Regions from separate parts of the Nocardiopsis synnemataformans genome, predicted to be linked through region 2. Evidence: riboswitches for the same ligand, from Rfam matches in the RefSeq annotation. Region 2 holds a riboswitch; the other holds the start of a gene.

Region 1 (3,205 bases), on a different contig from region 2:
GGACGCGCACCCGGGCCCCGACGCCTCCGGACTCAGCCCAGCGAGCGCAGCTGGTCCTGGAACCACCGGCGCGGCGGCAGCGCCACCGCCGCCTCGGCCAGCCGCTGCCTGCGCCTGCGCCGCTCCTCCCCGGGCATCGACAGCGCCTCGTGCAGCGCCTCCGCCGTCTCCACGGTGTCGTAGGGGTTGACCAGCAGCGCGTGCCCGCCCAGCTCGTCCGCCGCCCCCGCCTCGTGCGACAGCACCAGCACCGAGTCCCGCTCCGACAGGACCGGGCCCTCCTTGGCCACCAGGTTCATGCCGTCCCGGATCGGGTTGACCAGGAGCACGTCGGCCATCTGGAACGAGGCCAGCGAACGCGGGTAGTCGTCGTTGACCTCCAGGATCAGGGGCGTCCACTCGGGGGTCGCGAACTCCTCGTTGATCTCCTTGGCGGTCCGCAGCACCGCGTCGGTGTACTCGCGGTACTCCGGCACGTCGCCCCGGCTCGGGTAGGCGAACGCCAGGTGGGTCACCCGCCCCCGCCACTCCGGACGGGCGGTCAGCAGCTCGCGGTAGGCCTCCAGGCCCCGCACGATGTTCTTGGACAGCTCCGTGCGGTCCACCCGCACGATCAGCCTCGTGTCGCCGACCGCGTCCTCCAGGGTGCTCCGGCGCGAGGCCACGGCCGGTTCGGCGGCGCTCTGGCGCAGCCCCTCCTCGTCGGCGCCCAGGGCGTGCACGCCCACCCCGACCAACCGGCCGCCGTGCTCCACGGTGCGCTGCCCGAAGTCGACCTTCGCGCGCAGGATCTCCTCGCAGCAGCGCAGGAAGGCGTCCGCCCAGCGCGGGCTGAGGAAGCCCAGCCGGTCCGCGCCCAGCATGCCCTCCAGCAGCTCGCGCGCGACCTGCCCGGGCAGCATCCGGAAGTACTCCGGGGGAGCCCACGGGGTGTGCGAGAAGTGCGCGACGCGCAGGTCGGGGCGGCGCGCGCGCAGGATCCGCGGCACCAGCGCCAGGTGGTAGTCCTGCACGGCCACGCGGGCGCCCTCGGCGGCACCGGCCACCAGGGCCTCGGCGAACGCGTTGTTGTAGGCGGTGTAGTCCTCCCACGTCCGCCGGAACCGCGAGCCGAAGGACGGCTTGTTGGGGGTGTCGTACAGCATGTGTTGCACGAACCACAGGGTCGAGTTGGCCACCCCGGTGTAGGCGCCGTCGAAGACCTGCTGGGGGATGTCCAGCATGTGGACCCGCATGCCGTCCAGGTCGTGGGCCTGGTCCAGCCGGGCCTGCGGCGCCTCCGCCGCGGCCCGCCGGTCGGCGTCCGACAGGGCGGCGCACACCCAGATGCTGTCGATCTCGGTGGCGACCGAGATCATTCCCGACACCAGTCCGCCCCCGCCGCGCCGATGCTCCAGCGAGCCGTCGTCGGCGGTCGAGAAGGACACGGGTCCCCTGTTGGAGGCGATGAGGATCTGTGCCTTGTCCACGTGGTCGTCCTCTCGGAGAAAAAGCGATCGGGGTGGGGCGGTGGTGAAGAGGGGGTTCCCCCTATGTCTCGCCTGTCGACAGCCGCCCCAAACCCCGCGCGGGTCAGCGGGGGTGCGCGTCACACGCGCGCCGCGCGGTGTGCTCGCCTCCAGGGCCCGGACCAGCTCCGTCTCACCATGTGAGCCGTTTCGTGTTACCCGGATCACCAGGCGTGGAAAACCGGCCGACACCTCCGTTACAGTTGCGGTGCGGATCCGACAGGACCCGCACAGAACTTCATATTGCTCATCCAGAGGGGTGGAGGGACCGGCCCTGCGAAGCCCCGGCAACCATTCCAGCATGTGACACCCGCGAACCCGCGGGACGGCTGGGACAGGTGCCAACTCCGGCCTGGGGACAAGGTGTCCGCCAGGAAAGATGAGGGGAGACGCCTCGCCATGGCGATTACCGCCACCGAACCCACCACCGCCCGCTCCTTCGGCCCCGGTACCGCGCTCTCCTGTCGCGAGTGCGGTGAGCGCTACGAGCTCACCCCCCGGTTCGCCTGCGAGTTCTGCTTCGGCCCCCTTGAGGTCGCCTACGACTTCGGGACCGTCACCCGCGCCGACATCGAGAGCGGCCCCAAGAGCATCTGGCGCTACCGCTCCCTCCTGCCCGTCCCGGCCAACGTCGCCGAGCTGCCCAACATGGCACCCGGCCTGACCCCGCTGGTGCGGGCCGACCGCCTCGCGGCCGAGCTGGGCCTGGACTCCCTCCACGTCAAGGACGACTCCGGCAACCCCACGCACTCCTTCAAGGACCGCGTGGTCGCCATCGCCGTCGAGGCCGCCCGCACCTTCGGGTTCACCACCCTGTCCTGCTCCTCCACCGGCAACCTGGCCGGCGCCGTCGGCGCCGCCGCCGCGCGCGCCGGGTTCGAGTCCTGCGTGTTCATCCCCGCCGGGCTGGAGGAGGCCAAGGTCGTCATGGCCTCCGTCTACGGCGGCAAGGTCGTGGCCATCGACGGCAACTACGACGACGTCAACCGCTTCTGCTCCGAGCTCATCGGCGACCCGGTGGGCGAGGGCTGGGGCTTCGTCAACGTCAACCTGCGCCCCTACTACGGCGAGGGCTCCAAGACGCTGGCCTACGAGATCGCCGAGCAGCTCGGCTGGCGCCTGCCCGAGCAGATCGTCATCCCGATCGCGTCCGGCTCCCAGCTCACCAAGATCGACAAGGGCTTCCAGGAACTGGTCAAGCTCGGCCTGGTCGAGGACCGCCCGTACCGGATCTTCGGCGCCCAGGCCACGGGCTGCTCCCCGGTCGCGCAGGCCTGGGACAAGGGCATCGACGTCATCCAGCCGGTCAAGCCCGACACCATCGCCAAGTCGCTGGCCATCGGGAACCCGGCCGACGGGCCGTACGTGCTGGACATCGCCAAGCGCACGGGCGGATCGGTGGAGCACGTGGGCGACGACGAGATCGTCGACTCCATCAAGCTCCTCGCCCGCACCGAGGGCGTCTTCGCCGAGACCGCGGGCGGCGTCACCACCGGCGTGCTGCGCAAGCTCGTCCGCGAGGGCAGGCTCGACCCGAAGGCCGAGACCGTCGTGCTCAACACCGGTGACGGGCTCAAGACCCTGAACGCCGTCGACGCCGGGGTGAGCGCCACGATCAGGCCGTCGCTGAGCGCCTTCACCGACGCCGGTCTGGCCTAGACACGCCCCTCGGGCCCCGTCCGCCCGACCACCCGTCA
Region 2 (3,205 bases):
TCCGGCGGGTCGGCTCCTTCCGCGGCTCCCGTCAGAGCACCCGCGCGGGGGCGGGCACCGGGGCGAGGCGGCCGTCGCGGTCGGCGTACTCCCAGCGCGGTCCGCGGGCCACGAGTTCGGCGACCGCGCCGACGAGGCGGTCCACGTGCTCCCGCGTGGTGCCCACCCCCAGGCTCGCCCGCACCGCCTGGGCGTGGCCCCGGGGCAGCAGGTGCCGGGTGAGCGGGTGGGCGCAGAACAGGCCGTCGCGCACCCCGATCCCGTACTCGGCGGACAGGGAGGCGGCCAGCAGGTCGGCGGGCAGGCCGTCCACGGTGAACGACACGATGCCCACCCGCGGGTGCTCCCCGCCCCAGAGGGTCAGCTCGGTGACGCCGTCGATCTCGGCCAGCCCCGCGCGCAGCCGCTCCAGCAGCGCCGACTCGCGGACGTGCAGGAGTTCCTGGGTGTCGGGGGCGAGGGCGTCGCAGGCGGCGGCCAGCGCCACGGCGCCCAGCACGTTGGGGCTGCCCGCCTCGTGCCGCGCGGGCAGGTCGTTCCACACCACGTCGTGCTCGGTGACCAGCCGCGTGGCCCCGCCGCCGGACAGGTAGGGCGTGGCCTCGCGCAGCCAGTCGGCGCGACCGGCCAGCACCCCGGAGCCGAAGGGGGCGTAGAGCTTGTGGGCGGACAGGGCGACGTAGTCGGCGCCGGTCGCCTCCAGGCTGAAGGGCAGGTGCGGCACGTACTGGGCGGCGTCCACGACCACGCGCGCGTCCTCGGCGTGGGCGGCCTCCACCAGTTCCTCCACCGGCCAGATCTCGCCGGTGACGTTGGAGGCGGCGGTCACGCACAGCAGGCGCGGGCCCTCGGGGGCCCCGCGCAGCGCGGAGCGTGCGGCCTCCACCGCGTCCTCCGGGGAGGCGGGCAGCGGCAGGCGCACCACCCGACCGGCCCGGGCGGCGGGGTGCTCCCAGGGCAGCAGGCTGGCGTGGTGCTCGGACTCGAACACGACCACCGTGCAGCCCTCGGGCACCGAACGGGCCAGCAGGTTGAGGGCGTCGGTGGTGCCGCGCACGAACACCACGGCGTCGGCGGGCTGTGAGCGCACGCCCACGAAGCGGGCGACGCTGCGGCGGGCGCGCTCGTAGGCGTCGGTGCTGACCTGGGAGTGGTGGCCCGCGCCGCGGTGCACGCTGGCGTAGTAGGGCAGCGCCGCGGACAGGGCCTCGGCCACCGGGGTCAGACACGGGGCGCTGGCCGCGTAGTCGAAGTTGGCGTACTCGACGCGTTCGCCGGTGACCAGGGGGACGCCCTCGTCGGAGGTGACGACGGTGCACGCGCCGGGGTCGGCCGGGGGCGCGGTGCGACGGACGGCGTGGACGGAAACGGCAGTGGTCATGAAGGCACCTCTCCTACGGGTCGTGGGACCCGCGGAGATGTCACTCCGGCAACGCCTCAGGGGTCCGCGCTTGTCCGACACGGTCGTGTCGGGACCTGGTCCTCACCCGGGGCACCCCACCGCGGTAGGAGGGTTGCCGACCAGCTAGCCGGGGCTTGACGCTGGTACTCGTGACCTGCGAGGCAGATTAACACAGCCGTCCGGCGCGCGGCAGGGGAACGGGGTGTGGCCCGGACCACCGCCCCGCTTGACAGCGGTGCGCGCGGTGGGGACATACTTGTGCCTGCCTGCCCTCACGCCGCGGGTGTCCGGTTTCCCCCGGCCGCCCTCCAGGCGCGAGACTCCAGAGCATCGGAGTTTTCGCGTGCCCGTGAGCGAGAGGTGTCCACCTTGTACGGCGACGACCGTATCCAGCAGGTCCTGCGCAATCCCAGGGTCGTCCTGGTGTCCGGCTACGCCCGTCTCCCCGACTCGGTGGCGAGCCACTCCCAGTACCAGCGGCTCGGCGTCGTGCTGGCCGTGGACACCGCCGACGGGCGCGTCGTCGCCGCGGACACCACCCTGCTCACCGAGCTGGCCAGGGACTTCTTCCGCGCCCTGGTCGAGGGGGCGTCGGTGACCGAGGACGTCGCCGAGCTGGTGCGGCGGGTACAGACCCGCTACGCGGGCCAGTCCGGCGCCGCGCTGACCACCGCCCTCCGCCGCTGCCTGGAGACCTACGGCCAGCTGCGGGAGGGCGACCAGTTGCCCGGAGCCCCCGAGGACGGGGAGGAGGCGCTGTCGTGACCGACGACCTTTCCGGAAACGGGGCACGCACCGAAGCCGGAACCGGAGCCAGGGCCGAAACCGGGGCCGGGCCCCGGTCTGGGACCGAGGCCGGGCCCGAGACCGGAGCCGGAGCCGCGACCGGAGCCGGAGCCGCGACCGGAAGCGGGCACCGGACCGCGCCGCTGCCGCTGGCGGGCGTACGCGTCGCCGACCTGTCCCGCGTGCTGGCGGGCCCCTACGCCACCATGCTGCTCGCCGACATGGGCGCCGAGGTGGTCAAGGTGGAACAGCCCGGACGCGGCGACGACACCCGCTCCTGGGGTCCGCCCTGGGCCGGGGAGGCCGGGACCGAGGGGCACGGTGAGGCCGCCTACTTCCTGTCGGTGAACCGCAACAAGCGCAGCCTGGCCGTGGACCTGAAGGACCCTGAGGGCCTGGCCGCGGTACAGGAGCTGTGCGCGGCCTCCGACGTGGTCATCCAGAACTTCCGGCCCGGGGTGATCGACCGACTCGGGCTCGGCTACGAGTCGGTCAGCGCCCGCAACCCGGCCGTCGTGTACTGCTCGGTGAGCGGTTTCGGGCCCGAGCACGAGCCCGCGACGCGCCCCGGCTTCGACATCGTGGTGCAGGCCGAGAGCGGGCTCATGGCCACCACCGGGCCCGCCGGAGGACCGGCCAGCAAGGTGGGCGTGGCCCTGACCGACGTGCTCACCGGGCTCAACGCCGCCGTGGGCGTTCTGGGCGCGCTCATGCGGGCCCGCGTCACCGGGCGCGGGGAGAACATCAGCGTGTCGCTGATCAACTCCACCCTCTCCGGCCTGGTCAACATCACCCAGCAGGCGCTGGTGACGGGGACCGAGCCCGCCCGGGTCGGCAACGCGCACACCACGATCGTGCCCTACCAGGCCTTTCCGACGGCGGACGCCGAGATCGTCGTCGCCGCCGGGAACGACGCCCTGTACCAGCGTCTGTGCGCGGCCCTGGACCGCCCCGACCTGGGCGCGGACCCGCGCTACGCCACCAATCCCGGCCGGGTGGCGCACCGGGAGGAGCTGG

What was found. A riboswitch is a leader RNA that binds a small molecule or an ion and turns the genes downstream of it on or off. The one in region 2 is predicted to bind S-adenosylmethionine.
Region 1: linked by a shared signal. The riboswitch ahead of thrC (threonine synthase) and the one ahead of ACSIH6_RS01780 (aminotransferase class V-fold PLP-dependent enzyme) in region 2 are both predicted to bind S-adenosylmethionine.

Annotation. Positions count from the first base shown of each region.
Region 1 is NZ_CBDRFA010000103.1:20,094-23,298, reverse strand. Features, by position in the region: gene ACSIH6_RS36090 (alpha,alpha-trehalose-phosphate synthase (UDP-forming)) at 33-1,469, opposite strand; SAM riboswitch class I at 1,753-1,894, shown strand; gene thrC (threonine synthase) at 1,908-3,167, shown strand.
Region 2 is NZ_CBDRFA010000002.1:162,465-165,669, forward strand. Features, by position in the region: gene ACSIH6_RS01780 (aminotransferase class V-fold PLP-dependent enzyme) at 32-1,381, opposite strand; SAM riboswitch class IV at 1,443-1,557, opposite strand; gene ACSIH6_RS01785 (DUF3870 domain-containing protein) at 1,772-2,167, shown strand; gene ACSIH6_RS01790 (CaiB/BaiF CoA transferase family protein) at 2,164-3,205, shown strand, end outside.